4 regions of the Rhodococcus sp. 27YEA15 genome follow, and region 1 is predicted to be linked to each of the others. Evidence: riboswitches for the same ligand, from Rfam matches in the RefSeq annotation. Region 1 holds a riboswitch; each other region holds the start of a gene.
The links. Region 1 has a riboswitch for S-adenosylmethionine ahead of ABH922_RS18070 (amino acid ABC transporter permease). Riboswitches for the same ligand answer to the same signal wherever they lie in the genome.
Positions count from the first base shown of each region.

Region 2: another riboswitch for S-adenosylmethionine. It lies ahead of ABH922_RS27180 (LLM class flavin-dependent oxidoreductase); the one in region 1 lies ahead of ABH922_RS18070 (amino acid ABC transporter permease).
Region 3: another riboswitch for S-adenosylmethionine. It lies ahead of ABH922_RS00105 (aminotransferase class V-fold PLP-dependent enzyme); the one in region 1 lies ahead of ABH922_RS18070 (amino acid ABC transporter permease).
Region 4: another riboswitch for S-adenosylmethionine. It lies ahead of ABH922_RS02230 (LLM class flavin-dependent oxidoreductase); the one in region 1 lies ahead of ABH922_RS18070 (amino acid ABC transporter permease).

Region 1 covers NZ_JBMHHW010000001.1:3,876,759-3,884,412, reverse strand. The annotation lists gene ABH922_RS18095 (hypothetical protein) at 1-252, shown strand, start outside; gene ABH922_RS18090 (rhodanese-like domain-containing protein) at 327-743, shown strand; gene ABH922_RS18085 (O-succinylhomoserine sulfhydrylase) at 740-1,966, shown strand; gene ABH922_RS18080 (HAD-IIA family hydrolase) at 2,054-2,872, opposite strand; gene ABH922_RS18075 (sulfite exporter TauE/SafE family protein) at 2,910-3,677, opposite strand; SAM riboswitch class I at 3,879-3,973, shown strand; gene ABH922_RS18070 (amino acid ABC transporter permease) at 4,221-5,192, shown strand; gene ABH922_RS18065 (amino acid ABC transporter ATP-binding protein) at 5,189-6,013, shown strand; gene ABH922_RS18060 (ABC transporter substrate-binding protein) at 6,049-7,020, shown strand; gene ABH922_RS18055 (FAD-dependent oxidoreductase) at 7,031-7,654, shown strand, end outside.
Region 2 covers NZ_JBMHHW010000002.1:463,059-470,712, forward strand. The annotation lists gene ABH922_RS27170 (MFS transporter) at 1-472, shown strand, start outside; gene ABH922_RS27175 (NtaA/DmoA family FMN-dependent monooxygenase) at 550-1,917, opposite strand; gene ABH922_RS27180 (LLM class flavin-dependent oxidoreductase) at 1,942-3,027, opposite strand; SAM riboswitch class IV at 3,082-3,194, opposite strand; partial or broken gene ABH922_RS27185 (DoxX family membrane protein) at 3,701-4,126, opposite strand; gene ABH922_RS27190 (DM13 domain-containing protein) at 4,126-4,578, opposite strand; gene ABH922_RS27195 (response regulator transcription factor) at 4,726-5,418, shown strand; gene ABH922_RS27200 (sensor histidine kinase) at 5,418-6,587, shown strand; gene ABH922_RS27205 (MFS transporter) at 6,657-7,654, opposite strand, start outside.
Region 3 covers NZ_JBMHHW010000001.1:25,866-33,519, forward strand. The annotation lists gene ABH922_RS00090 (DUF917 domain-containing protein) at 1-789, shown strand, start outside; gene ABH922_RS00095 (DUF917 domain-containing protein) at 811-1,848, shown strand; gene ABH922_RS00100 (PucR family transcriptional regulator) at 1,845-3,380, shown strand; SAM riboswitch class IV at 3,441-3,555, shown strand; gene ABH922_RS00105 (aminotransferase class V-fold PLP-dependent enzyme) at 3,607-4,932, shown strand; gene ABH922_RS00110 (putative leader peptide) at 4,981-5,127, shown strand; gene ABH922_RS00115 (hypothetical protein) at 5,178-5,792, shown strand; gene ABH922_RS00120 (DUF6616 family protein) at 6,201-6,527, shown strand; gene ABH922_RS00125 (amidase family protein) at 6,555-7,654, shown strand, end outside.
Region 4 covers NZ_JBMHHW010000001.1:471,886-479,539, forward strand. The annotation lists gene ABH922_RS02200 (TetR family transcriptional regulator) at 45-698, shown strand; tRNA gene ABH922_RS02205 (tRNA-Glu) at 814-886, shown strand; tRNA gene ABH922_RS02210 (tRNA-Asp) at 1,041-1,114, shown strand; tRNA gene ABH922_RS02215 (tRNA-Phe) at 1,187-1,263, shown strand; gene ABH922_RS02220 (hypothetical protein) at 1,562-1,786, shown strand; gene ABH922_RS02225 (hypothetical protein) at 2,869-3,090, shown strand; SAM riboswitch class I at 3,247-3,340, shown strand; gene ABH922_RS02230 (LLM class flavin-dependent oxidoreductase) at 3,345-4,424, shown strand; gene ABH922_RS02235 (NtaA/DmoA family FMN-dependent monooxygenase) at 4,454-5,848, shown strand; gene ABH922_RS02240 (MFS transporter) at 5,917-7,284, shown strand; gene ABH922_RS02245 (lipase family protein) at 7,296-7,654, opposite strand, start outside.

The DNA.
Region 1 (7,654 bases):
ACCGACTATGTCGATGCGGAGAACCAGAAAGACACCCCCACGGTCAACACGCTGACCTGCGCGAACTTCGACACGGACGCCGGGCCGCTGGTCGGTGCCGACGGGAAGGTCGAACTCCAGGGCGTCGACGACGTCACGTTCGACGGTGACACCGCTCGCGCCGACGTGCGGATCACCGGCGGCGGACAGGGCGAGCGGGTGTCTTCCTGGACGCTTACTCGCAGCGGTGACCGCTGGCTCGTCTGCAACTGACAGTCGAGGCAGGCTCGGGAAGGTCCGGCGGGTCACGTAAGCGCATCCGCAGCACTTGTGAAAACATGGTGGACGTGAGTTACGCAGGCGATCTGACGCCGGAGCAAGCGTGGGCGCTGCTCCTCGAAAACCCCGACGCCGCACTGGTGGACGTCCGGACCGACGCCGAGTGGAAGTACGTCGGAGTTCCCGACGTGTCCTCGCTCGGCCGCGAGACCGCATTCGTCGAATGGGTCAGCTATCCGACCGGTGCGCGCAATGACAACTTCGTCGACCAGTTGAAGGAAGCGGGGATCACCGAGGCCGGTGGTCCGGTGATCTTCGTGTGTCGCTCCGGACAGCGCTCGATCGGTGCTGCCGAAGCTGCGACGGCGGCGGGTATCGGCCCGGCGTACAACATGCTCGACGGCTTCGAGGGCGGCGTCGACGCCGAAGGTCACCGTGGAAACGTCGGTTGGCGGGCGAGCGGCCTGCCGTGGAGGCAGCAGTGAGTGGGATTCCCCAGGGCGGCGCGTTTTCGCGGGAGCTTCCCGAGGGCGTAGGTCCGGCGACGCTCGGTGTGCGCGGCGGTCTGATGCGTACCGGGTTCGAAGAGACCTCGGAAGCGGTGTTCCTCAACTCCGGTTTCGTCTACGAGAGCGCTGAAGCGGCGGAAGCCGCGTTCACCGGTGAAGTCGACCATTTCGTGTACTCGCGCTACGGCAACCCGACGGTGAAGATGTTCGAGGAGCGTCTGCGTCTGATCGAGGGAGCCGAGGCGTGCTTTGCCACCTCCAGCGGAATGTCGGCCGTATTCGTCGCTCTGGCAGCCCTGTTGGCAAAGGGCGATCGTCTGGTCGCGGCGCGCAGTCTCTTCGGTTCGTGCTTCGTGGTGTGCAACGAGATCCTGCCGCGTTGGGGCGTGGAGACCGTCTTCGTCGACGGTGAAGACAACCAGCAGTGGGAAAAGGCGCTCTCCGAGCCCACCACGGCAGTGTTCTTCGAGACCCCGTCCAACCCGATGCAGTCACTCGTCGACGTGCGCCGGGTCTCGGAACTCGCCCATGCTGCCGGCGCGAAGGTGGTGCTGGACAACGTGTTCGCGACGCCGCTGCTGCAGCGCAGCTTCGATCTGGGTGCGGACGTCGTCGTGTATTCGGGAACCAAGCACATCGACGGTCAGGGCCGTGTCCTGGGCGGTGCGATCCTCGGCCCGAAGGACTACATCGAAGGCCCCGTTCAGAACTTGATGCGGCACACCGGTCCGGCGCTGAGCCCGTTCAATGCGTGGACCCTTCTCAAAGGTCTCGAGACGATGCCGGTGCGTGTTCGGCATTCGGTGGCGTCGGCGCTCGAGATCGCCGAGTTCCTCGAAGGCCATCCGGGTGTGAAGTGGGTGAAGTACCCGTACCTGAAGTCGCATCCGCAGCACGAGCTGGCTCTCTCGCAGATGGGCGGCGGCGGCACCGTGGTCACCTTCGAGCTCGATGCAGCCGATGGTGAGGGCAAGAAGCGGGCGTTCGAGGTTCTCAACGGACTTCAGGTGATCGACATCTCCAACAACCTGGGTGACGCGAAGTCGCTGATCACCCATCCCGCTACCACGACGCACCGAGCCATGGGGCCGGAAGGTCGTGCAGCAGTGGGCATCACGGACGGTGTGATCCGTCTGTCGGTCGGGCTGGAAGATACGGTCGATCTGGTGAACGATCTCAGGCGTGCACTCGAGGGATAAGTCGCATGTCCCTTCGAGGACGCTGATCGGGGGCATTTCACGCTGACGTGAAATGCCCCGTCGTTATGCAGGCTGCCGTTGTGCGGGCTAGCTGTTCGGGGTGTTGCGGCGGAACGGATCGGAGGTCTTTCCGATGAGGTCGGCCACCGAGTCCAGGACGATGGTGGGCCGGTAGGGGTACAACTCCACCGAGGCGCGGGTGGAGATGCCCGTCATGACCAGGATGGTCTGTAGGCCGGCTTCGAGGCCGCAGACGACGTCGGTGTCCATACGGTCACCGATCATCAGTGTGTTGGCCGAGTGCGCCCCGATGGATCGCAGCGCCGACCGCATCATCAGGGCGTTGGGCTTACCGACGTAATACGGTTCGCGGCCGGTGGCCTTGCTGATCAGTGCGGCCACGGATCCGGTGGCGGGCAACGAGCCGTCTCGGGACGGGCCGGTGGCGTCGGGGTTGGTGGCGATGAAGCGTGATCCCCGTTCGACCAACCTGATCGCCGTCGTGATCGCCTCGAAGGAATACGTGCGGGTCTCGCCCAGGACCACGTAGTCGGGGTCGCTGTCGGTCAAGACGTAGCCGATGTCGTGCAGTGCGGTGGTCAGACCGGATTCGCCGACGACGTACGCGCTGCCGCCGGGGCGCTGACTGGCGAGGAACGTCGCGGTGGCCAATGCCGACGTCCAGATGGACTCCTCCGGGATGTCGAGGCCGGAATTGAGCAGACGTGCACGCAGATCCCGCGGAGTCCGGATGGAGTTGTTGGTGAGCACCATGAACGGAATCTCGTTGGCCGTCAATTCGGCCAGTAGGGTGTCGGCTCCCGGAACCATGTGCTCCTCGTGGACGAGAACACCGTCCATGTCCATCAGGTACGTCCAGCCGGTCTGTTCCTCTGTGGTACTCATGTGTCCAGTATGAGCGAGCGGGCCTGAATGTGGGCAGTCAAGCCAGTAGCCGCCACAGTCCGATCAGGCCGACGACGACGATGGTCGCGCGCAGTGCCGTGGGGGAGAGGCGACGTCCGTACCGGGCGCCGAGTACGCCGCCGACGAGGGAGCCTGCCGCAATCAAACCTACTGCTGCCCAATTGATCTGATCGAATCGTAACGTGATGTACATGGCAGCGGCGACGATGTTGACCAGGAGTGAGAGCAGGTTCTTCGCACCGTTCATCCGTTGCAGGGTTTCCGGGAGTATGGCTCCCATCACCCCGATCAGGAGAATGCCTTGGGCGGCGGTGAAGTAGCCGCCGTAGATGCCGACCAGGAATGTCCCGGTGGTGAGCAACGCGAGTCGGTTCGCCGAGAGGCCGGTTTCTTCCGTCGAGCGTTTCTTCGCCCATGCCTGGATGCGCGGTTGCAGGACCACCAGTGCCAGTGCGAGTACCAGCAGGATCGGCACGATGGTCTCGAACAGTTTTTCCGGCAGATGCAGCAGCAGCCAGGAGCCGAGCACCGCACCGACGACGGACGCGGGGATCTGCCAGCGGAGACGGTTCCATTGACCGGCCAACTCGCGGCGGTACCCCCAGGTGCCGGAGACTCCGCCCGCCACGAGTCCGACCGCGTTGGACATCGTGGCGGTCACCGGCGGCATTCCGAATGCCACCAGAGTCGGGAAGGTGATCAGAGTGCCGCTGCCGACTACGGCATTGATCGCCCCGGCGCCGACCCCCGCCAGCAGGATGACAATTGCTTCCAGTCCGTTCACTCGGCAGAGGCTACGGCAGCAGTCGAGGGCTTCGAGCGCCCGGTTGGGTCTGCTGTCGACAGGCAAAGAATTAAACACGGCCCACCGGTGATGCGACAGGCTTGAAATCAAGACGATTCCAATACTATTTTTCGACTATTGTTATTGCAGCACAATGCAATACAGAATTTGACGATCTTCGATTCTGCGTCTAGTCTTTGGGCACCATCCAGAGCGACCGAGAGACCTGGCTCGTCGACGTCGCAGCAACCCCCCGAGTGATCGGGTGCGGGTGCTACCGCCAGGACCGATGGAGGAGTCTCATGGAAACCACCTCGCACGCCGGGCACAGTCGTCGTCACATAGATCTGTGCCGAACAGCCTCCTGTCACTGTCGCTGAGTCGACAGCGCGGACCACGGCTCTTCCGGCCGGTCCACGGTGCCGCCCCGCAGTGAAAACCATCTTCCTCCCCGGCTCACCGCCCCGTGCTCGACGCGACGGCGTTCGACGAGCTGCACTCGAAAGGCCTGTTCGCGATGTCCACCCACCCCCGGAGCTCACAGTGAGTGCGCCCACCGATGTTCGCAGCAAAGAGTCGGAGTACGAGAATCTGCCCGATTCCGAACTGGTAGTCGCCAGGACCTGGCATCCGGGCCAATGGGTGGTCAGTGTCGTAGTGCTGGTGCTGCTTGCGCAGTTCATTCACGGATTGGCCACCAACCCGGGTTGGGACTGGCCGACATTTGCCCAGTACTTCACGGCGAAGTCGGTACTGGCAGCGTTGTGGATGACCGTCAAGCTGACGTTGTGGGGCACGGTCCTCGGATTCGGAATCGGTATTTTCCTGGCGATCGGCCGACTGTCGAACAACCCCGTGCTTCAGGTGATTTCCTGGACGTACATCTGGGCTTTCCGCTCGATCCCGTTGATCGTGCAGTTGCTGTTCTGGTTCAACATCACCTACCTCTACCAGAGCTTGTCACTCGGAATCCCCTTCGGACCCGAATTCTTCACGTTCCAGGTCAGCGGTGTGATCGGCGGATTCACCGCCGCCGTCATCGGGCTGGCGCTGCATCAGGCGGCGTACTCGGCGGAAATCATTCGCGCCGGCATCATCTCCGTCGATCAGGGGCAGATCGAAGCGGCGCACTCACTCGGGATTCCGCGGGCCCGACAGTTCTTCAAGATCGTTCTTCCCCAGGCCATGCGTGGCATTCTCCCGAACGCCGCCAACGAGGTCATCGGACTGTTCAAGGGCACCTCGATCGTGTCCACCATGGCGATCGCCGAACTCTTCTACCAGGTCCAGGTGATCTTCGGACGCAGCGGCCGCGTGGTACCGCTGCTGATGGTCGCGACCATCTGGTACATCATCTTGACAACATTGCTCTCGATCGCCCAGTACTACATCGAACGGCACTATGCCCGCGGCTCGGCACGTTCGTTACCACAGACGCCGTTGCAGAAGATCCGAAGTAAATTCGTCGAGATCCGCGACGCGCGCCTCGACATTCCGAGAGGCGCTTCCCGATGAGCACAGAACTGGTCGACGGTACCGCAACCGAGGTAGTTGCAACCGCAGTAACCGAGGACACCGCGTATGCCGTGGAGGCACGCGGGATTCACAAGTCGTTCGGAACCCTGGAAGTACTTGCCGGCGTTGACCTGTTGGTGCGCAAGGGCGAAGTGACCGTGATCCTGGGGCCGTCCGGATCCGGTAAGTCGACGCTACTGCGTACCCTCAACCACCTCGAGAAAGTCGATCGGGGAACGGTGCGCATCGACGGTGAGCTGATCGGCTACCGGCGCAAGGGAAACCGACTGCACGAGTTACGTCCTCGAGAAGTTCTCAAGCAGCGTTCGCACATCGGTTTCGTATTCCAGAATTTCAATCTGTTTCCCCACCTGACCGCCCTCGAAAACGTGGTGGAGGCGCCGCTGTCGGCGCAGAAGCGTGATCGGGACGAGGTGTATCGCGAGGCGCGAGCATTACTCGAGCGAGTAGGAGTGGCGGACAAGGCCGATCAGTATCCGCGTCAACTCTCGGGCGGGCAGCAGCAGCGCGTCGCGATCGCCCGGGCACTGGCGTTGCGGCCGGCCGTCATCCTCTTCGACGAACCGACGTCGGCGCTCGACCCCGAACTGGTGGGCGAAGTGCTCGAGGTACTGGCGCAACTGGCCCGCGACGGTGCGACGTTGGTGATCGTCACTCACGAGGTGGGGTTCGCCCGCGAGGTGGCCGATACCGCGGTCTTCATGGACGGCGGCGTCATCGTCGAACAGGGCCCACCCTCCCAGGTGATCGACAACCCTACCCACGAACGAACGAAAGCTTTTCTCTCCCGCGTTCTCTGACGCGCACTCAGTTTGTTTCCCGAAAGGAAAAATAGATGTCTTCCCGATCCAAGCGCGCTACCTTCCTGATTTCGGCACTCGCCACGGTCGGATTGCTCAGTGCAGCGTGCAGCAGTGCCGATGCCGATTCCGACGCGGGCACCGTCACTTCCGCATCCGGCTACAACCTCACCGCGGACCAGGACCGGATCTCCACCGACAAGGTGGATTCTATTGCGGCGGAGGTCCCGCAGGACATTCGTGACCGCGGCACCCTACGCGTGACCGGCAGCGCCGGATCCGCTCCGCCGCTGCGTTTCTACGCCGACGACGACAAGACCCTCATCGGATCGGAAACCGACTTCGCCTACCTGATCGCGGACGTGCTCGGGTTGAAGGTGGATCTGCAGACGGCGGACTGGGCACAGAACTTCGTTCGCGTCGATTCGGGCGAGACGGATGCGTTCATCTCCAACGTGACGGTCACCGAAGAGCGTAAGGAAAAGTACGACTTCGCCACCTACCGCCTGGACACGCTCGCGTTCGAGGCGAAGAAGGGCTCCGGAATCTCCATCAAGGAACCCAAGGACGTCGCCGGGCGCAAGATCGCGGTCGGCTCCGGAACCAATCAGGAAGCGCTGCTGGTCAAGTGGAGTGAAGACAACGTAGCGGCCGGTCTGGCACCGACCGACATCGTCTACTACCAGAACACCACCGACTACTACCTGCCGCTGCAGTCCGGCCGTATCGACGCCTACTTCGGTCCCAACCCGTCCTCGCAGTTCCACGCCAAGCAGTCCGGTGAAACCGAAGTGGTGGGCGAGTTCTCCGGTGCCGGAGACAGTCTGCAGGGTCAGATCGCAGTGTTGGTGAAGAAGGACAACGGTTTGATCCAGGCAATCAGTGACGCCATCAACCACACCATCGAGAACGGCACGTACAAGCAGGTTCTCGAACGATGGAACATCACGACCGAAGCCGTGGACAAGTCCCTGATCAACCCGCCCGGCCTCCCCAAGACCTCGTGAGCTGCCTTTCATGACTGACATCGTCGACGTAGTGGTCATCGGCGGAGGACTCGTAGGGGCCTCCGCCGCCTGGCGACTGGCCACGCGCGGGCAGCGTGTAATTCTTCTCGAACAGCACGTACCCGGACACAAGCACGGCGCGTCCTACGGCACATCACGGATCTACCGACAGGCGTACGACAACCAGTTCTACACTCGGCTGGCAGCACAGGCACTGCCGTTGTGGCGCGAGCTCGAGGATCTCACCGACACCGGTTTCCTCGAGCTCACCGGCGCGGTCGATCACGGCCTGCCCGAGGCTGTTCAGGCCAAGGCGACGGTATTGGCGGAGCTGGGCATCAAGGGCGAGATCCTCACCCCGGAGCAGGCTTGCGCCCGTTGGCCGGGTCTGAGGTTCGACACGACGGTGTTCCATCATCCTGACGCGGGCCGTCTGCACGCCGACCGTGCGGTGGCCGCACTGAAGGCGGGAGCGAGGCTGGCCGGGGCCGACGTCCGACACGAGAGCGAAGTGCAGCAGGTCGCACGAGCCTCGTACGGCGTCGACGTGGTCACCGGCAGTGGCACCACAGCCGCCAAGCACGTCGTGATAGCGGCCGGGGCCTGGACGGAGGACTTGATCGCGCGCAGTGGG
Region 2 (7,654 bases), on a different contig from region 1:
ACAACGCGCTCTGCTCGCCGGTTTCGCTCTCGGACTGCCGGGAACCATCGTGCTTGCTCTGGGTTTCTCGTCGTCGCTTTCGTACTGGGCACTCGTACCAGGTTTGGTCATTTCGGGTCTAGGGCAGGGGGTTACCTGGACCGCCATGTGGATTGTCGCGAGCACTGCCGTGGCCCCGCATGAACAGGGTGTGGCAAACGGCCTCGCGTCCACCGCTCTGAACATAGGCAATGCCGTTGGACTGGCAGTGCTCGTTGCGGTCTCCACGACCGTTCGATCGCACGTCGGTGGCTCCGCCGGTGGTGACCGCTTTGCTGTCATGATCGCCGCAGCCATCATGATCCTCGGGGTGCTCGCCGCAACGCGCCTGCGCCGAAAAGGTAGCGAAACATCCAGCGTGTCCGATGATTCGAAGACCGGAACCGCCGATTCGGATCGGCGCGAGCGATCGGTCGCCGATGTGATCGAGTAGGTCTGAGCGTCAACGGGAATCGGCCCTGCACCCAGATGGATGCAGGGCCGATTCACGTTCTGCGGTGCCGGTATCACTCACACCGCAGGCAACCCCAGGTGCTCGCGGAGGGTATGGGTGGTGTACTCGGTGCGGTACGCGCCTCTCTCCTGCAGGGCCGGGACGAGTTTGTCGACGAGGTCGTCGATCGAATCGGTCAGGTGGTACGGGTTGATGTTGAATCCGTCGACCACTCGGTGCCGGACCGAGTACGCCCAGCGGTCGGCGATCTCGCCTGCCGTCCCGGTGACGTACCGAAAGTTCGGGGCGACCTCGAGCACCAACTGTCGGATGGAGAGTCCCTTTTCGTCGGCGAGTGCACGCCAGCGCGCGATCTGGTCGAGTTTTCCGGTGCGGTCCGCGATCTGAATCGTTCCTCGGGACGGATCGAGTTCGCCGTCGACGGGTTCGACGTCGGGCAGTGGACCGTCCGGGTCGTATGCCGAAAGGTCTTGACCCCAGTAATGTTCGAGATAGGCGATGGCGCGGTGCGGATTGTAGGCGCTCTCGCGGAGCCAGCGAGCCTTCTCGTCGGCGTCCGCAGCGGTGTCGCCGATGACGACGGTGGCGCTGGGCAGGATACGAAGAGAGTCCGCAGACCGGCCGTGGGTGGCGAGTCGCGTCCGAAGGTCTCGCGCGTACGCGACGGCGGTGTCGAATTCGGTGTTCGCCGAGAACACGACATCGGCGTGGCGGGCGGCAAGTTCACGGCCACCGTCGGAGTCGCCGGCCTGGAACAGGACCGGGCGTCCTTGTCGGCTCCCGGGCACTGTGGGCGTCGCGCGGGCGCGCAGGATGTCGGATGTTCGGGTGACATCGGCGGTGCTGCCCGGCAACCACGAGTCGGCGTCGACGCTCGATGCGACGTCGCCGAGAGACCATGCGCCCCAGTACTGTTTGGCCAGTTCGACGAGTTCGGTGGCTCGTTCGTAGCGGCGCTCGTGTGGAAGCCAGCCGCCGCGACGAAAGTTCTCGCCCGTCCAGGCATTGTCGGTAGTGACGATGTTCCAGCCCGCCCGGCCGTCGGACAGGAGGTCCAGGCTCGCGAGCCGGCGGATCAGGTCGACGGGAAGACTGTAGGTGGTGTTCTGGGTGGCAACCAAGCCGATTCGATCGGTCACACCCGCCAGTGCCGACAGTTGCGTGATGGCGTCGGGACGGCCGGCGATGTCGGTGGCCAACACCGCGCCCCGGTTCTCACGAACGCGTTGGCCGTCGCCGAGGAAGAAGGCGTCGAACAGTCCCCGCTCGAGGGTCTGGGCCACCGTCACGAAGGTGTCGGCGGAAACTTGGTCCGCGGCTTTCGGATCCTCCCACACGGTCTGCGGGCCGATTCCCGGATAGAACACACCGAGGTGAACTTGCGCTTCGGCGTCGTACGGCGCTCCGGTGTCCGGAGTGGTCATGGCGAACTCCTCAGAGGTATGTGACTAGCGGGTCGACGGCGATGCGTAGCGGCTGACAGGGCGCGGCAACCCCAGCGTCTCGCGTAGGGTCGCGCCGACCTGCGGCGCACGGTGTAGGGACAGCTCCTGCAGTGCGGGAACGACGCTCTGGTACAGAACGCCCAGATCGGTGGTGGCGACGGCGGGATGGATCCGGACACCGTCGACGGTGCCCGTCAGGGACCGTAGCAAGTCGACGAATTCCGGTGCGGAACCGACGAAACGGAACCGCCCACTGTCGTGCCACGTCGCGTGGTCGTCGAGTGCGGTGAGGCGGGACTGTGCCGCCTGGCCGGAGTCGTCGAGAACGATCTCGATCTCGGCGAAGGTCAATCCGTCGTGTCGGGCAGCGCCTTCGGCGATCGCGGTCTCGTCGCGGCCGGAGACCAGCGTGATGTCGAGAAGATCCGACACACCCAGATCCGCGTCACCCACGACCACGATCTGTCCCTGCGGGGGTCGTGGGGTGATCAGCGGGCCGACGACGTCGAAGAACTCGCCGGAAAATCGGACATGGTGGACTTTGTCGGGGTCGAGGTAGCGGCCGGTTGCGGCATCACGAATGACGGCGTCGTCTTCCCACGAATCCCACAGTCGACGGGCGAGGTCCACGACGTCTCGGACCTCGGCTCGTGCGGCTTCGGTGCTCCGGGCCGCGAAACCGACGGCATCGTTGGCGTCGGCGGAGTTGTCCGCGCCAACCACCCAGGCGGCGCGTCCTCTCGACGCGTGATCGAGGCCGGCGAGTTGGGTGGCGACGTGGAAAGGCTCGGTGGTCAGTGTCTGTACCGTCGGCGCGAGTCCGATTCGGTCGGTTGTCGAGGCGAGGTACGCGGCGCGGGTCCCGGCATCCAATCTGCCCACCGGATACGGCGCGCTTTCCGGTACCACCGTGTCGGCGAAGGTGACGAGTGAGATCCCGGCTTTCTCCGCGGCTGCTGTGGTCGATCGAAGAATGCGGGGCGAGAGCAACTGCTCGGGCGGGTGTCCCCACGCCCGCCACGCAGCGGGATGACTTCCCGCGCCGTCTATCTCGATTGCCAGGTGTAGAAAATCAGGCGAACCAACCACGATCAAAGACCTTTCGGATGAGTGCGGACGCACACCGGGGCTCCAGTCCTCACCCCTGCGCGCTTGCGGAATCTGCTCTGATCCCGCCCGGTCGTCACCTGGAGCACCCCACCGCGCAGGAGGGTTGCCGACCAGCAAGCCAGGGCTTGACGCTGGTACTCATGACCGCAGCTCAATCTAACATGCGTAGTTCGTACCGAAAACCTCTGCGCCCCAACGCCAAACTTGTATATCTGGTAGCGAGGTCAATGCCCAGTGTTTCGATCCGGCAGATTCGAAAACTCGATACCGCGCCGAATCTGCCGTCGTTGCTGCCTGCGTGGAAACACCATCAGGCTGATCACCCCGGCCCGACGACCTGTTACCCGCACCGGCGCCACCGCGCAGGCCCGGATCGGCTTCATGCTGTTCCTGCAAATCCCTCCGCCCCGTTTCACTCGTCACCGCAGGTATGGAGGCACGGATAGGGGTGGCTGCTTGATACTGCCTCTGTGCGCGCTGCCGATTCTCGAGGCGTACCGGCAGGATCGGCTACAGGTCCCCGGCCTCGCACGTTCGGGCGCCTCCGATGCCACCCCGATCGCTCTAAGCCGTGTCGTCGAGATTCTGCTCGTCGACGACTGCACGCAGATCCGCTGTATGGCGCCCTCCGCCGCCTCCCGAGCAGGGTCGGCAGCGACAATGTGGAAGACGGTATCGGCCACAGAATCACCAGGACGGACAGCGCCGTCATCGTCGGATACTGCCCGGTCAACTGATCGGCGAGCCAGTACGTGCACAAAGCCAGTGCCGAGATTGTTGCAGTCGCCCGCGTGAACACCCCGACGACGAGTGCGATTCCCAGACCGGTTTCCACCGCCGGAACGACGATTCCGAACGGTCCGGGCATTGTTCCCAGGACGTCGGTGGTGAAGATCTTGTAGAGATCTGGGACACGAGTGTTCGTCGACGTGCTGTCGACGACGAGAAGAATGTCGGCACGGCCGAAATGAGCCCGATACTTGACAAGGCCCTCGTGCAGCCACAGTGCGCCGAGGGCGACTCTCGTCGCACCGGCAAACACCGGTGCGACGAGAGCAGAGAACCGGTTGCGCCCCATCAGGAAAGGCTTGCCGCGCCGAACACGGCCTTGGCCTTGTCGCAGTGAACGACGAGGTCGGTGAAGGTCGATGCGTTCGCACCGTTGAGGGTGAAGGTCTGGGATGCGTTCGCGAAAGCGACGCTTCCGAGTTCGACTCCCACGGATACGGCAGCCTCGTCGGTGCCGTTGGTGAGGTAGAGGTGGAGGTCAGGTCCTTCATCCGACGAGAAGCCGGAGAGGGTGAGTGTGTTGCCGGTTACGTTCGCGACGCCGGTGACCTTCTTGTCGTTCAGGCCGGCGAAGGTGCCGGAGAGTTCGTGTGATGTTCCTCGGGTCATTGCCGCTGCCGCCGAAGTATCGGCGACGGTGGTGCTCGAACCCGCTGCCGGGGTGTCGTTCTGGCTGCTGCATGCGCCCAGCACGAGCGTCAATGACAGTGATGCGATGGCGATGCCGACTTTGGTACGCACGGTGTGGAGTCCTTTCCTGAGGAAATCTTGCCCACCCACTCAATCACCGCGAGCTCGGCATGCATTCGGATATGACAAGCCCGTAATGGACTATGTCGAGACTGTAAGAATCGGGGGATACCGTCGGGTCGACGCTATTGTCGAGTCGTGAATTCTGTACCTCGTGTGATGCTTGTGGAGGACGACCCGACGGTCAGATCGGTCGTGGGGGAGTACCTGCGTGCCGCCGGCATGGAAGTGACGGAGTACGGCGACGGAATCAGTGCAGGCAACGCTGCTCGTGCGCAAATACCGGATCTCATGATCGTCGATCGGATGCTCCCGGGTCGCAGTGGAGACGACGTATGCCGTGAAGTGCGCAGCTACTCGGACGTGCCGATCATGATGCTGACTGCGCTGTCCGCGGTCGACGAGCGTATCGAGGGGCTCGAACGTGGTGCCGACGACTATCTCGGTAAGCCGTTCTCCATGCGCGAGCTTCAGCTTCGGGCGCAGGCACTCTTGCGTCGCCGGAGTGCAGGGGGAGTGCAGACGATCATCGAGGCAGATCAGTTCAGAGTCGATCTCACGCGTCGGCGGGTATGGACGAAAGGCGACGAGATCTCCTTGACCACACGAGAGTTCGAGCTCCTCGTGTACTTGATCCGCAATGCCGGTCGTGTGGTCGGCCGTGAGGAATTACTGCGTGAAGTGTGGGGATGGGGGTTTGGAGATGCGTCGACGGTGACTGTGCATGTCCGGCGGCTGCGCGAGAAGATCGAGGAAGATCCGCGGTTTCCGTGCCACCTGGTCACAGTGTGGGGCGCGGGTTACCAGTTCGGTACAGGTGCTGATTCCTGATGCCGGCCGTGCATGATTTGTTGCTGATCGTCGGAACGACGGTGACGTGTACCGCGGTGATCACTGCCGTGGCGTGGATTGTGTTGCGCATCAACAGGCATGGTTCGATAGCGTCTCAATTCGTTGTCGTTGTTGCGGCTGCGGTGCTGTCGATAGCCTGCTCGACGATCATGGTACTGATCGAAATGTTCTTCTCCGCTCATGATCTGGTGGTGCTCGGCTGGGTGATGGCCGTCTCGACGCTGATGAGTGTGGGTGCTGCATGGCTGATCACCACCCGTGTTGCGAAACGGTCGATTTCGAGTTTGATCCGCTCCACCCGACAGATCGCGGACGGCGATGTGCTCGACCCGCAAAACCCTGGTTGGCGCGAGTTCAACGAACTCTCCGAACAACTGTCCGAGACGTCACAGAGATTGGCCGACGCGCGGTCCGAGATCGACAAGCTCGATGCCGCGCGCCGTCAGTTCTTCGCATGGATTTCGCACGATCTACGCACTCCTCTCGCTGGAATTCGGGCAATGGCAGAAGCTCTCGGTGAGGGTGTCGTCGCAGACCCCGACCTGTACGTGCGGTTGATCAGGGACAAGGTGGATACCGTCAATCACATGGTCGACGATCTGTTCGAGCTTTCACGGATCGAGAGCGGATCGTTCGGTCTGCGATGCGAGATCGTCGACTTACTCGACCTCGTCTCCGATGCGGTGTCCGACGTGCAGGAAGTTGCCTTGCAGCGTGATATCCGGATACGCCAGAACGGTATGACAGGGCACACGCTGTGGGGTGACGCCCGTGAATTGACTCGGGCGATCGGAAATCTTCTTGCCAACGGCATCCGGTACACCCCGGACGGATCCGAAATCCTCATCTCGGCGACCACGCGTGACGACGGGCACCTGGTGTTGAGCATCCTCGATCACGGGTCAGGGGTGTCGACCGAAGACCTGGGGCGCATGTTCGACGTGGGATGGCGAGGAGATGCCGCTCGGCAGGCAGACTCGTCATCTGGTGTTGCCTCGGGCGCAGGTCTCGGGCTCGCGATCGTTCGTGGCATCGTCCACGCGCACGGCGGAGACGTGTACGCCAGATCCGTCGAAGGTGGTTTCTGCTTGGACGTCACCCTTCCGCTCCAAGGACTCGATCAGCGCCGACAGGGAATCTCGATGTGATGGTCCATGACATCGCCGGGTCGAATCTCGGACGCATTTTAGGCGCTGATCTATTATTCACGTGTGGTTTCACAGGGATGGTAGGTTCGGCTGTTTCGGAATGAGCAGGGCAGCGAATACTGCGACAATGCAAATACCGCCGAGCATCAGATATCCGTTTGTGTAGCCGGACTCGAGAGGCACGCCGGAGGGGGACGCGCCCACCGCTACGATGCTTGCCATCGCGGCGGCACCCAGCGATCCTCCGATAGTCCTGATGTTGGCGTTCATGCCGCTGGCGACACCGGTCTGGTCAAGGGGGACAGCTGCGACCACGACGGTGGACATCGCGGCAAATGCCAACCCGAGTCCGATACCGATGATCGCGCTGGCCACGTAGATGTCCCGCTGGTGTCCGTGCATCAGTGCGACGACGAAGAAGCCGGCGGCGGCGATCAGAACTCCCGTCGCAAGGACACTCTTGGAGCCGTACCGTTCCGACAACCGGCCGGTGTAGATACTGGATACGAAAGTGCCGATTGTCATGGGCAATAACGTCAAGCCGGATTCGGTGACCGATGCTCCGAAACCGTATCCGTATTCCGTCGGTGCTTGTAAAAACTGCGGTAGAAAACCGAAAGAGGCGTACATGCCCACACCGAGCAGCAACGCCACCAGGTTTGCCGTCCACACCGATCGGATGCGCATCATCTGCATGTCGATCAACGGATTGTCCGAGCGTGACTCCGCAATCACCCACAACACCGCGATTACGATTGCGACGGCAATCAGCACGAGCGCCGTCGTCGACAACCACCCCCACGACGAGGCTTGGCTGACAGCGAGAAGTAGTGCGATCAGCCAGACAGATAGCAATGATGCATTGAGCCAGTTGATCTTTCCGGGTGTCGTCACCGGCGATTCCGGCACCAGAACCTGGGTGGCAATAGCGGCGACGGCGGTGACGACGAACGGGATGATGAACAGCCAACGATAACTCAACAACGAGACAATGGGGCCGGCTAGCACAATTCCGAGACCTGTACCGACAGCGAGGAGTGCACCGATCACCCCTACCGCTCGGGCAA
Region 3 (7,654 bases), 3.9 Mb from region 1:
AACTCGATGATTCCCCTACTGGTTGCCGCACGGCGCGGGCTTCCGGTGGTGGACGCCGACGGCATGGGACGCGCTTTTCCCCAACTGGAAATGGAAACCTTCTCGGTCTACGGGATTTCGGCGAGCCCGTTGGCGATGGCCAACGAGCACGACGAGGTCGCGATTTTCGACACCGGTACGGACAACGCCAGGTTGGAGGGCCTGGCACGCGGGGTGACCGCACGCTTCGGCGGGATGGCACACATCGCGCAATATTCGATGACGGGCGCAGACGTCAAGCGCACGGCTATTCCTCGCACGCTGTCGTTGGCGCTGGCGATCGGTCGTTCCATCCGCGCCTCTCGTGAGCAGCGACTCGATCCTGTGCAGGCTTTGGTAGACGGTCTCACCGAGACAATCTACGGATACGGTCGAGTTCTCTTTCAGGGCAAGGTGATCGACGTGGACCGCCGAACCGACGAGGGGTTCGCTCGCGGCTCCGTCCGGATGGCCGGTGAGGACGGCGACGAACTCGAAGTGCAGTTCCAGAACGAGAACCTGTTTGCTCTGCGATCCGGTGTAGTGGTGGCGATGGTTCCGGACCTGATCTGCATCGTGGAGGCGGACAGTGCCGAGCCGGTCACCACCGAAGCGCTTCGGTACGGGCAACGGGTGGCAGTCATCGGCATCGCGACCCCGCCGATCATGCGGACACCGGAGGCGTTGGCGGTGTTCGGGCCGTCCTGCTTCGGTTTGGATCGTGAGTTCGTGCCGGTCGAGTCGCTCGAACGGGCGTGGCCGGCACAATAGCGAGCTGTGTACGGTCTGCGCGTGGTCCATGAGGTCGAACTCGACGCGATTGCGGCGGGTGCGGTTGTCCTGGGCTGCGGCGGGGGCGGCGACCCTCGTCTGCTCGTGGACATGCTGCGCCATCTGATCGCCTCGTCGGGGGTCGAGGTGCTTGCACCGCCCGAACTCCCCGATGACGCGCTGGTGATGCCGGTCGGACTCGTCGGCTCGGCGCTCGCGCTCGAGGAGCAGCTACCGTCCGGGCGCGAATTCGCCGACACCGCCGAAGCCATGTCCCGGTGGACCGGCCGGAGCCCCACTGCGGTGATGACGTTCGAGGGTGGTGGGCTCAATGCCCTCTCCGGTATCGCCGCCGCGCTGGCACTCGGGGTGCCGGTGGTCGATGCCGACCTCCTCGGCCGAGCGATGCCCCGGCTCGACCATTTCTCCTTGGCTGCAGCAGGTCTGGAATTGTGCCCCGTCACGTTGGCGCAGCCTGGTGGGTTGATCACCGTCGTCGACCGGGTGGACGTACCGGGTGTCGAGGTGGCGATCCGGTCGTTGATCGGGCGAACCAGTGGATGGGGGGCACTGGCACTTGCTCCCGTCGACGCGGGTACGGTTCGATCGGCGACCGTTCCGGGGACCTTGTCCCGAGCACACCGATTGGGTGAGCAGCTTGCGATGTCGCGGGGCCGGCGGGGCACTGCTGCCTTGATCGACGCGCGGGTGCTGGGGAGCGGCCGCGTGCGAGCAGTACGTAAGACGAGTGCAGACACCCGTCGCGGCAACGTCATCGTCGAAGACAGCGCGGCGGTCCTTCGGGTCGAATTCGAGAGCGAGTACCTCTGTGTGTCCTCGGACGGCGAGATGACAGCGACGTGCCCGGACATCGTCGTGCTCGTGGACGTCCGGACGGGCGACTTCGTTGCCTGTGAGTCCGTCCATCCGGGACAGGACGTCGCGGTCCTCGTTCTACCCGGACCGGCCTGGTGGTCCCAGGATCAGGTCAGGCTCGACGTGGTGGGCCCGAGAGCCTTCGGAATCGATCACGATGCTGTTCTCACGGAGGTGCGATGAGTGCGAGTGTTTCAGCCTTGCTGAATAATCCGCGGTTCGGCAGTGTTTACCGCCTGGCGGGCAGTGGTGATCCTGTTGTCACCGTCGTAGGGGCGCTCACGGCCGAGGCCACGAAGTCTGCTGCAGCGATCTCGGCCGCAGTCGGCTCTGGTTCGGTTCTGGTGATCCTCGATCGGATCGACACGGGGGAGTGGACCTTCGATGCGTTGCTCCGGCGAGCGGTGGCGACCGGATGTCAAGTTGTAGCGGTGGCCGAGCCGGCCGTCGACGACTCCAACCTCACGTTGTTGGCCGATCGACTCGGGGTGGTGGTTCTTGCGGTCACGGATCCGTGGAGGTTCGGCGTCGAGCTCCGTGATCTGCTGTCGAATTCGCGGTCGGTGATGGCCGATGCCGTTCTCCGAGCCACGCACGCCGGGCAGCGCGCCGGTCTCACCGTCGAGAACCTACTGTCCGTGCTGCTGAACACTTTTCAACGACCATTCCTTGTCCTGGATGCGGCGGGTCGCCCACTGATCGGTGCGGACGTGTTCACCGAGAACGATCGTCTGGTCGCGGGTTCGTTGTCAGACCGGAGCGCGCCCACCACTCTGGAACTCGATTCGGGTGGAGTGCTGATCGCCTGCCCGGTGATGTCCGGAGGTGTACGCGAACCGTGGCTCGCTGTGGTGCTTCCGGTACGCCAGAGTGTCGAAGAAGCTTCTCTGGCGGTGGTTCTCGACGTCGCATCGTTGGCGGTGGGGCACAGGCTGGCAGTGGCGCGCATGATCGACGAACGGGAGGCGCGCCGGCGAAGCGCGCTGTTGAGTGAGCTCGTCGACACCACCGGCGACGCCACGCCCGGTTTACTCAGGCGTGCGCTCGACGCCGGCTGGGCACTGGACGGTTGGCATATCGGCATCAAGGTCCTGACCGTCGCAGACGTAGACCTGGTTGCCAGACGCAGCGAGGTCGCGGAGGCGTTGGCAGCGGAGGGCATCACCGCCAACGTCGTGGAACAGGCCGACGGGTGGGCCTCGTGGACCACGCTGCCGGGCGAGCCGCGCCCGGAGTCGATCACTCGGCTTGCCGAGAGCATCCGCGCAGCTCAGGATCGCCTGGATCCCACGATGGACACGTGGTTCGGCGTCGGACGGGCACATGAGGGACCTGCGGGAATCGGTATCTCGCTGTCGGAGGCGGGCGACGCCGCCCGCCTGGCGGGTTCACGTTCTCAAACCGGACGATTTCTGCACGTCGACCGACTCGGGTTGGCTCAGTTGTTGCTGGCTTGGACACGAACCGACACGTTCCAACCCGCGGCTGCGGCACTGCTCGCGCCACTGCGGGCCGCCGGGGGCGAGCTGCTCGACACGTTGTCTACCTACCTCGACGAGGAATCGTCGCTGGCACACACCGCTACTCGAATGGGATTGCACCGCAACACTGTTTCCAGCCGGATCGAGCGCATTCAGCGGCTTCTGTCAGTCGATCTCGGCGATCCGGAGACGCGGCTCGCATTGCACCTCGCGTGCCGAACAGTCCGGGAGTGACGCGCGCCATTCAGATTTCGTCTTGACAACCGGGGGACGTAACTGCCATCCTCGTTTGCAGGTCACGAGTACCAGTGTTCAGCCCCGGCTTGCTGGTCGGCAACCCTCCTCCGCGGTGGGGTGCTCCGGGTGACGACCCGGCTGCATTCGAAAACGAATGTGGCAAGCGCGGACTCGTCCGGGAACTTCACCCGAAAAGAGTCCTTGAACGTGAGGATTGTCTTCGATGACTGCTGTTTTGAGTGCCGACGCCTGCCGCACCGCGCCGATCGCCCAGGTTTCCGGCTCCGACCTTCTGGTTCCCCTCGTCCAGGGTGGCGAGCTGCCGTACGCCAACTTCGACTATGCGGCGAGCGCTCCGGCATTGTCGCAGGTCACAGACCGCATTGCGGAACTGCTGCCGACGTACGCCAGTGTTCACCGCGGCGCGGGCTACGCATCGCGGATCTCCACCCTGACCTACGAGAACGCTCGCGAATCGGTGTCGCGTTTTCTCAACTGTTCCGAGGACCAGGTGGTCGTCTTCACCCGCAACACCACTGATTCGCTGAACCTGCTCGCCCAGTGCGTACCGGGAAGCACCGTTGTGCTCGACGTCGAGCATCATGCAAACCTGTTGCCGTGGAACGATGCTCGCGTCGTCACTGCCGCAGACACCGTCGAGGAGACTATCGAGCGCCTGGTGGCCGAACTGTGCACCAAGCCCGCTGCGCTGCTCGCCGTCACCGGGGCATCCAATGTCACCGGTGAGATCTTGCCGATTGCTCGCCTGACCGAGATCGCACACCGACTCGGCACCCGCATCCTGGTGGACGCCGCTCAACTGGCACCCCACCGTCGTATCGACTTGCAGGAATGCGGCGTCGATTACATCGCGTTCTCCGGTCACAAGCTCTACGCGCCGTTCGGTTCCGGAGTGCTCGCCGGTCGCCGTGACTGGCTCGACCAGGCTCAGCCGTACCTCGCCGGCGGCGGCGCGGTGCGTGAGGTCACGACCACGTCCACCGAGTGGGCATGTGCGCCCGCTCGCCACGAGGCAGGCTCACCCAACGTGCTCGGTGCTGCAGCCATTGCCGCCGCCTGTGAAACCTTGCAGGCCTTGGACTTCGATGCGATCGCCGAGCACGAGAAGGCCCTGACGGAGCAGCTGACCGACGGATTGTCCGCCATTGTCGGCGTCGACGTGGTTCGGTTGTGGGCCGACGCTCCCGACGCGGTCGGAATCGTCACCTTCACCGTCGCCGGCTACGAGCCCGGTGAGATCGCGGCGTTTCTGTCCGCCGAACACGGCATCGGTGTCCGGGATGGACGTTTCTGCGCACATCCGGCACTGGCACGCCTGGGCCTGTCCGGAGGTGCCGTGCGTGCGAGCCTCGGGCTGGGGAGCAGCTCGGACGACGTACAGCGATTGATCGACGCCGTGAAAATCCTGGTTTCCGATCAGCGTGATTGGAACTACGAGAAAACGGCGGGTTCCTGGAATCCGGTGCCCGAGACCCGCAGCTTTCTCGTCGGGTCAGACGAGAAAGCCGGTGCCGCCGAGTGCGTCTGAGCTGAGCTCGGTCACCGAAAACCCGAACGGACCACTACCATGGTGAACATGGCAACAGCAGAACTCATGGGCGCATCGCGTGCTTCCGTGAGCCGCTGGGATGTTTCCGATATTTCCGTGAGCAGCTGGGCTGCCCATTGGGGCCGTCGCCATGTCGACCTCTGCCGTACGTCGTCAGGAATGTGTTCGAGCTGACGATCGTCTCGCGCTCATCACGATTTTTTCTGATTTTCGGAGGTCTACAGATGTCTTCACGTACTTCACCTGCCCTGCACGTAGCGGTCGAGCTCACCGGCGCAGGCCATCACCCGGCAGCGGCGTCTGCCCCGGGAAACTCGCCTGTGATCGGTGGCGACTACTGGGTTGACCTCACCGAGAACGAACGTGTCCTCGATTTGGCCGCATTTCCTACCAATGTGGTAAGGATTCGCGCTTCCGACCTGCGTGAAGCCCAACTCGAACGCGCACGCGTCCGGACCGCGATCGCCGAGGAGGGTCGCGACCCAGACAGTGTCGTCGTGCTCGTCGATCTCGAGATCCTGATTGCCCCGGAAGCGCGTGCCGCGCGCAAGGAATTGGCGCAACTCGACAGTGCACTCACCGAGCGCCGTATCCCGTCCTCGCTGCACTACGTCGGCACCCCGAGCGGGCTCGGTAGCCTGATCGCCGATATCAGAGCTGCTGACGTCGCGGACGGCGTCACGTTGCTGCCGCTGGCCCTACCGCGCACGCTCGAGTATCTGGTGGACGGAACGATTCTGTGGCTGCAGGATCGTGGGCTGGTCACGGCCTCCACAGCAGTCGACGATGTGCTCGGACGTTTCGGTCTGCCGCCTCGTCAGCGCACTCTCGCTTCCTGATCGATCTTTTTTCCCAACTGGGGGATCGCCGAATTTGTCGGTGGTCCCCCAGTTTTGTCATGTCCGAGCAGAAATCGACCGATGTCTGATATTGACAATTTTAGGTCAATTTTTCTCCGTGACGTTCAACGGCGCCGAGCGTTATGGTTTCTGACGTAGCACCCGAGTTCTCATCGGGAAAGACTCGAGGTTCACAGCGAGGTGAACCAGGTAATACGCGCTTGCGCCTGCCGCTCCGACTGGCGAGACCCGATCGTTCAATATGTGCCAAGTGTATTGAAATGTGTTGCATGCCAACTAGTTAGATCAAATTATGATCAGCTGGTTGTGTCAGGGTCTGTCGGGCGAAATGCGAGACGGCGAGGAGTGTGGTCCGATATCCGAATCCAACGCGCAGGGGTGTGGTCGATGGTCTTCGTTGTGGTCGAACTGTGGAAGGCGAACGCGGCGTTCGCGAATCTGAGCCGATCCGACCGGATCGAGTTGTTCGAGGGTGTCCGAAACAGTGTGAAATCTTTGGATGGATGCACAACCCTCGGGTGGGGTCGAATAGATGGATCAGGCGACAGTCGCGCCTCGGGGTTCGACTGGTTCGCCATCTGGGAAGTCGCGTCGGTCGAGTACTTTCTCGATTCCGTTCAGGGTTCGGGTTGGTACGACTACTTCGACCAAGTCAACGTGCACGGCGAATTGAAGTCTGTCGACGAAGTTTCGGACTTGATCGTGGAGTCGTGAATTCGGATCGGCAGGTGGCGACAAAATATGCGTGATCGCTCGAACGACGACGGCCGGACGGCAGGCGGCCGCGAGAAACAAGACAGGGGATTGATGATGGGCTTGGTTCATTGTTTCACTGAAGAGGATTCGATCGGCAACTCGGACGCGACCGACCTTGCGTACCGGATACGGGCCAAGGAGGTGTCGATCGAAGAGGTCTTCGCCGATACCGTGACCCGAATCGAGAAGGTCGAACCGATCATCAAGGCCGTCCAGTGCGCTGACTATGTGACGCCCGAGAGCAGCGGTGACGTTTCTGCGCCGTTTCACGGAATCCCGACCTTCGTGAAGGACAACACCATGCTGCGTGGATTTCCGGTGCGGATGGGATCGAAGGCAACACGATCTGATACCGCTACCGAGAGCGACGAGTACGGCTCGGCGTTCTCCGGAATGGGATTCACTCTGCTGGGAAAGAGTAAACTCCCCGAGCTGGCGGGTCAGCCCACTACTGAATACGAGGTTGGAGATCCGACCGTAAATCCTTGGAATACAGGACATTCCGCTGGCGGTTCGTCTGGTGGCGCGGCAGCGCTGGTCGCCTCCGGTGCAGTGACGGTCGCTCACGCCAATGACGGCGGCGGATCCATTCGAATGCCGGCCGCCTGGAACGGTTTGGTGGGTATGAAATGGAGTCCGGGCCGTCACATCACGGGCATTCCCAGGAATCCGGCCGTTCCCGACTTCGTCAGTCAGGGCGTACTCTCGAGGTCGGTTCGTGATCAGGAAAAATACATGATTGCGATGGACGCGCAATCCCCGCGAGGTGCCCGCAGCGGTCCGGTGTCGTCCGGTCGATACAGCGGTTCGAAGTATCGTGTCGGCATCATTTCTCAGGCGTACTTCGACATCGATGCGGAAGTGGCCGCAGCTGTCACCGACATCGGCGGCCGCCTGGCGTCGCGGGGACTGCCGGTCGCCGGCACCGCACTGCCCTACGGTGCTGAATTCATCGAAGCGTTCTACCTGTTCTACGGCTACGCGACCGCGGGATTGGTGGGGCTCTTCGGTCTGGACCCGGCCGCGTTGGAGGTGTTCACTCGCGAGATCATGCTCAACTCGACGAGCAAACCAGATGCAACCGA
Region 4 (7,654 bases), 3.4 Mb from region 1:
CCTGGATTCACCGGTCGTCAACTGTGAGAGGCATAGCACCGTCAATGGCACGTCAACAAGAGCGTGCGCGGCGTACCCGCGCCAGTCTGGTCGAAGCGGCCGCAATCGAGTTCGCCAAGCGTGGATACGCGGCGGCGTCGGTCAACACGATCCTGGAAGGTTCTCGCGCGACCAAGGGCGCGATGTACTTCCATTTCCAGTCGAAGGAGGATCTGGCGCGAGCGGTCCTGACCTCGGCGATCGACTCGTTCGGCGAAATCACCGAGCGATGGTCCGCGAGGACGGATCTGGATCCGTTCGTCGTTCTGCACGGTCTGGTTCTCGACATCGCCGAGCTGTTCCGCTCCGATGTCATCGTCCAGGCGGAGTTCCGGCTGATCATCGAGCCCGAGTTCTACGCAGACGTGCAGTCCGGTGGCGGGCAGGTGTGGGGTCGAACTGCTCACGCGCTGGCCACCCGGGCACAGAGCGAAGGGTTGCTTCGAGACGGGGTGGATCCGGCGAAGTTCACTCGGGTCTTGGCGGCAAGCCTGGCAGGGCGTCGCTACATGGCTGATCTGATCGCGAACAGCGGGCACATCGCGGAGTGGTTCGAAGAGTCACTCGAAGTCATTCTCGACGCCATGGCTTCGCCGGAGTGGCTGGAGGAGTTTCGACGGACCGGTTGGCCGACCATCGAACCCCTCGTTGCAGACTGAGAACGTGTTTTATGCCCACTGAGCTGGCGATTTGGGTTTTTCCGGCGCTGTGCCATAAGCTATCCAAGCTCCCAACGGAACGCCGTTGGGGTACTGGTTCGGAGTGATCCGACGGGCCCCCTTCGTCTAGCGGCCTAGGACGCCGCCCTTTCAAGGCGGTAGCGCGGGTTCGAATCCCGTAGGGGGTACGCTTTGCGAAAGTGAAGCGGTTTTGCGCAAGCAAGACGATGTAGTATGGTTTGACCCGCACGACAAGCTTTGAGATGCTCGAAAGCAAGGCCAGGACAGTGGTTTTGGAGCAGCCCGAAGATGTAGTACGGTTTCACAGCAAGGAAAAAGCAAGGCCCTGTGGCGCAGTTGGTTAGCGCGCCGCCCTGTCACGGCGGAGGTCGCGGGTTCGAGTCCCGTCAGGGTCGCAAAGTGATGTATTTCCCCCATGAAAGGGAAATGCATTGCAGTGCGATAGGCATTCGGTTCGGGTGCCGTCCGGCCAGGTAGCTCAGTTGGTACGAGCGTCCGCCTGAAAAGCGGAAGGTCGCCGGTTCGATCCCGGCCCTGGCCACCATTAATTCAAGCCCTGTTCCCGGTGTTCTTCATGAACACGAGGACGGGGCTTTTCGGTATCTCGGCCGGAAGCTGTCCCGGGTTCCAGAGATTTTTGCAGCACCTGACTTCATCAGGAGTTGCAGGTGATGTTCGATCCGCGCACACCGTGAAATTGTGCAGGGGCGAGTCGCTTGTATGCAGAACGCGAGAAGTTCTGCGAGCCCGTGGCGTTGCGGCACAGCTCCAGTGAAGCGGCGAGAATCGTCGGTGTGAATTGTCAAAGGACGAAGCGTCGGCGCTCCGGCAGTCGGTGGAGCGTGGAACAAATCGCCCGGACCCTGCGGCGCGATTTCCCCGACAACCCGCAGATGTACGCGGCCGACGAAACGATCTACCTTTGCCTCTGCATCCCGGGTCGTGGCGGGCTGCGCCGTGAGCTTCGCACAGCATTGCACACGGGCGCTGCCCGCCGGAAGTCTCGACGCCAGGCTCGACAGCGGCAATCGCGGTACCGCGACCCGGTGGTGATGATCAGCGACTGACCTGCCGAGATCGAAGACAGAGCCGTACCCGGCCATTGGGACGGTTACCTCATCATCGGCAAGAACCACACCTCCACCATCGGAACACTCGTCGAACGCGCCACCTGCCACGTCATGCTCGTACACCTACTTGGCAATCTCGGAGCCGAAGCGATGTGCGAGGCGCTCACGGCGCGATCGGGCAACCGCTGCCGCATCTGCGTGGCTCGCTGACCTGAGCCACGGCAGCGCAATGGCGGACATAAAGCTTTCACCATGGACACGGCCATGCCGGTCTACTTCTGCGATTCAGCCTCACCCTGGCAACGACGGGGAACCAAAACACCAACGACGCACTGCCCCAATATTTTCCGACAGGATCGAGCCTTTCGATTCGCAGTCCCGAAGGCCTCGAAAGGGTCGCCCACGAACTCGACACCAGACCCGAAAGGCGCCTGGTGCGGCGTGGGACAAGTAATTGGACAGTTGGTCTGCGGTACTTGCTTTGTATGCGAGTTGCGCCTGTGGTTGTGCGGGGCGTGTGACGGCGTTGATGCGGTCCAGGTCGGTGCGTGGCCGGGATCGCGCAGCGGGCTCGGATCATCGGGCTCGCATCCGAGGGCGAGTCGAACACACGGATCGCCGAGCTTGTCGGCATGGAACATGACAGTGATATCGCCCGTATTCCTTGTGGGCGTTGCCGATCCAGTGCGATGACGACGACGAGTGGGAGCGCCAGGTGAGCGATCTGCCCTACTTGTCACCGGGTGGCCCGGCAACGACGGCCGTAACTCGGGGACGCCGAGGACGAGTTCCGCGCTGCCGTCGAGAGCCGCTTCTACGCGACGTGACGTGACGTGGCATGGCCTGACCGTCGCGGGGACACGGGACTGATTCATCGCACAGGCGCCCGGCGACAGGGCCGTTCCTGATATCGGGACAGCGCGACTGCGTCGTTACCGAGGGTCGCATGTCCGAGGCGAAGTAGATCTTCGACGCCGCTGACCTCCTCGGGGCGGAGATGCTCAACGCCGCCGAGGATGGGTATGGGGGGATGGATATGTAGGGTGCGGGTATCGCCGGTTCGGCCTTGCATCTGTCGCGTGTGCCTGGGCGTACCCTCCACTACCGGCAATCACAAGCTGTCGTCCTCGCACAAGCTCGCGGACAGCGGATTCGAATGGCACCTGAACGCGCTGCTGAACTTGAAGAACAATGCTGCCTACATACATCCGGGTCTCACCGCTGCGGAACTGAAGGAGACGAACAGCGGGGCGGAGCGTCTGGTCGAGGCCGCCGAGCCGGTAACGGCCGCTCGGCGGTAGGCCGTTACCGGCCGGACCAAAGTACGTCGCGGCACCGGCCCGGGTTGTCGAAGCGCAACGGTTTCGATCACTGTGAATGTATTGAGTGTCCTTGTAGTCCAATGTTATTCGTGCACTGCAATTTGACTTGCTCGTTGGCTGCGGCATACATTGCAACGACCATCCAGAGTGGCTGAGAGACCTGGCTCGATGATGCTGCAGCAACCCGCTTCGTTTCGAGTGTGGGTGCTACCGCCAGGACCGATGGAGGACGCATGACCGTATTTGCTGTTGGTATCGAGCTGGACGGCGAGGGTACACATCCGTCGGCTTGGCGTCGTAGCGCGTACAGCCCGGATCAACTGCTCACCGGCAAGACCATTCGTCTGCGGGTGGCTGCTGCCGAGAACGCAGGATTCACTTTCGCTACGTTCGACGATTCCATTCTGCCGCCGACCGGTGAAGTACGCGGGCGCATCGATGCCGTCGCACGGGCGTCGTACGTAGCGCCGGTGACGAGCACTATCGGCTTGGTTCCGGTGGTAGGGACGTCGTATGCGGAACCGTTCCACACGTCGTCGCAGTTGGCGACACTCGACTACTCCTCGCGTGGTCGCGGAGGTTGGCTACCGGTACCCGTTGCCGATCCAGCGGCGGCAAAGACCTGGGGGAGGCCCGCGGTTACGACGGACGCCGATCGGGCACGCGAGCAGCACGACTCGGTGACCGTGGTGCGTGAGTTGTGGGATTCGTGGGAAGACGATGCCGTCGTCAGGCACTATGCCACGGGGCGGTTTCTCGATCGGGATCGGCTGCACTACATCGATTTCGAGGGGAAAACGTTCTCCGTGAAGGGTCCGGCGATCGTTCCGCGTCCGCCGCAGGGTCAGCTCGTCGTGTTCGGTCGCTACGGCCAGATCGATCCGCGTCAGGCCGATGTCGTTCTCGTCACCGGAGATTCGGTGGAGTCCATCGCCGCTGCGGCAGTGGCGGCGCGCAATGAGGGTGCGCTGTTGGTGGTAGCAGAGTTGGACGTGGCCCTGGACACGCCGGCATCGGTCGCATCAGAGCGATTGGCGGACTTGAATTCTCATGTGGAAGCGCGGGAGTCCGGTCGATTCGGATTCTCCGGCGATCCGCTGCGGTTGGCGGCGCTGTTGGGAGAGCTCGGATCGCACGTCGACGGTGTGCATCTGCATCCGTTGGTTCTGGACGAGGAACTTCCGGTGTTGGCCAAGCTCGTGCTTCCGGAGCTGTCGAAGTCCGGGTTGACGCGTCGCCCGGTGCCGGGCTCGTCGTTGCGGGCCAACCTCGGCCTGGCGCGGCCGGCCAATCGATTCGCCCACACTTCCTGACTTGACTTCGTGCTAAGGATATCTCGGCAATGACTGCATCTCGCTCCGCTGCGCCACGCCCCGACGCGCAGGTTCACTTCGGCGTCTTCTTCCAAGGCGTCAACCACACCACTATCTGGTCCGATCCCACCAGTGGATCGCAAATCGACTTCGAGACGTTCCGGCGGCTGATCCTCACGGCCGAGCGTGGACTGTTCGACGCGTTCTTCCTCGGCGAAGGTCTGCGCCTGCGTGAACAGGACGGCAAGATCCTCGATCTCGACATCGCCGGACGGCCCGACGCGATCGCGCAGCTGGCTGCGTTGGCCGCGATCACCGAGAACATCGGTCTGGTCGCGACTCAGAACACCACCTACAACGAACCGGCGGATCTCGCCCGGCGGTTGTCGGGTCTGGATCTTCTCTCCGACGGCCGCGCCGGCTGGAACGTGGTCACCACGGACAACGCCTGGACGGGCGAGAACTTCCGCCGGGGTGGATTTCTCGATCACGAATTGCGCTACGAGCGTGCCGGACAGTTCATCGACACAGCTCGGGCACTGTGGGATTCGTGGCGCGACGACGCGATCGCACAGTCCCGTTCGGCGGAAAACTGGGCTGGGCCGGATGCGGTGGCCACGGTACGACGTGAGACGTCGCAGTTCGACGTCGACGTCACCGCGACCTTGCCGCGTAGCCGTCAGGGGCATCCGGTGATCTTCCAGGCCGGTGATTCCCCGAGCGGCCGTGACTTCGCTGCCAGTCGTGCCGACGTCATCTTCTCCCGGCACGGGACGGATTTCGACGACGCACTCGAATTCGCGAACGACATCCGAGCCCGGCTGCGCAATGCCGGCCGGCCCGAGGACGACATCAAGATTCTTCCCGGAACCCAGATCGTGTTGGCGGAGAAAGAATCCGAGGTCGAAGAAAAGGTTCGCTGGGTTCTCGAAGGTCAGTACACCGGACAGACCGCGTTGTCGTTGGTCGGTCTGGTATGGGGCAAAGATCTCTCCGACCGCGATCCGGACGGTCCGCTCCCCGAGGAAGATCCGGTTCCGCGCCCGGTATCCGGGACACGAGGTGCATTCCGGGACGGAAACGATCCTGTCGCAGTTGCACGCGAGTGGCGGGCTCTGGCCGAGGCGAAGAACCTCTCGCTGCGTCAGGTCGCCATCGAGACCACTACGCGGTCCGGCTTCGCGGGAACACCCGGGCAGGTGGCGGACACGTTGACGCATTGGGTGCGTCAGGGTGCTTCCGACGGCTTCAACATCACGCCGTACCTTGTTCCGAGCGGTCTGGACGAGATCGTCGACTGGTTGGTCCCCGAGTTGCAGGATCGCGGTGCGTATCGCACCGAGTACACCGCGTCGACGCTTCGTGGGCATCTGGGTCTGCGGGACCCGCTCACGCGCCGTGGTCCTTCGGAAGCTGCAGGGTAGAGGTCCTGTCTCGTACTGCTACGGCGCCAGCTGAATCCACGAAGGTGGGTTCGGCTGTTCGCTGGGAGATAGTCGTCTGTGTCGCGGCCGGATTCACGACGTTGTTGGATTCCGCTGTCCTGGGAATCGGGGTTCCGGTCATCCGAGCTTCACTCGGGGCGACCACGTCCGAAGTCCAGTGGATTCTTGCCAGTTATTCGCTGACCTTCGGGCTCGCGTTGGTTCCGGCCGGCCGACTCGGTGATGTCGTCGGGCGGCGGCGGCTGTTTCTGTTCGGCTTGAGCATTTTCGCGGTGATGGGTGTAGTGGGGGCGCTGGCCTCGGATCCGTCGATGATCATCCTGGCCCGCTTGGGGCAGGGGATCGGTGCGGGCACGGTCAGCTCGCAGGTGTTGGGCATCATCACCGATCGGGTATCGGGCCGGGCCAGAGCGAAAGCGCTCGGGGCGTACAGCACTGCGGGTGGGCTGGCGGGGGTGTCCGGGCCGATTCTCGGTGGATTGTTGCTCCGGTACGTCGACCCTGATGTCGGCTGGCGGATGTTGCTTGTCCTCAACGTGCCTTTCGCCGTGCTCACCCTGGTATTGGGTTTCGTTTTCCTGCGTCGTGATCGGCTGACGTCTTCGGGTATTTCGATCGATGTCGTGGGGTTGGCATTGCTGGCTGCGGCAACCGGATTTCTGCTGTGGCCGGTGGTGAACAGAACCGGTGTGCTCGGCACGGTCGCGTTCCTGCTGGCTTCGGTGCTCACCGCAGTGGCGTTCTGGTTCTGGGAGCGGCATTTCGCGGCGCGCGGCGGGACACCTGTTCTGTTACCGTCGCTGGTCGCGGCGCGCGGATTCACCCTCGGAACTACGGTGGCGTTGTTCTGGTTCGGCTCGGTGCTCGCAGTCAATGCCGTGTTGAGTCTGTATCTGATCGACGGGTTGGGGTTCGAGCCGCTCAGTGCTGCCTTGATCATGACGGGCAGTTCGCTTGCGATGGCGGTGATGTCGACCCTGGGGTGGCGGGTGGTGGCGCGTTTCGGGCGAGCGGCGATCGTTGCCGCGATCATCGCGGAGATATTGGTGGTGATCGGCTACGTCCTGGCGGTGAATCTTGTTCCCCGCGACCATCTGATCGGCGTGCTCGTCGTTCTCGCGGTGCTCTCCGGTGTCGCGAGTGGGTTGGTGGATGCACCCAATCGAATGCTCACCCTCGAGTACGCTCCTCCCGGCGCGAACGGCGTCGCCGCAGGATTTCTGCAACTCTCCCAACGCCTGTCGGCCACGCTCAGCTTGGCGGCAGTGTCGGGTATCTATCTGGGAAGTCTCGGGTCGTCGCCGGACGGATTCGGTCGAGCCGTCGCGTTGGCCCTCGCGTTGTGCGTGGTGATGTTACTTCTGTCGTTGGCGAGCGCAATAGCGGACGGTCACCGCCGTCGAAGTGAGCGGTGACCGTCCGTTGATCAGCAGGCGCTCTTGACCGGTGCGCCGTTGATGCGATCGAGCAGGAACGACACTGCGAAGGGCGCTGCGGTGACAGCACCGAAGTCGTGATTGAGCGTCGTACCGGTGAGAATCGGCGGTGTGATGTTGTCGCGGGTGAACTCCACTCGCGCACCGAGAGCGCACCATTCGTTCTTGAGGTCCTCGACCGCATAGTGCGGAACGATGTCGTCATTGAGACTGGTGTGCAGGTACACGGGGCTCGCAGGCGCGATGGTGCCCAGCTTCTGTCTGTCGAGGGCCTTCGAGAGGGCAGGTTCCTCGGCGATAACCTGTTTGAACGATTTTCCGTCGACCGTGTAATCGGAGGTCTTGGTCC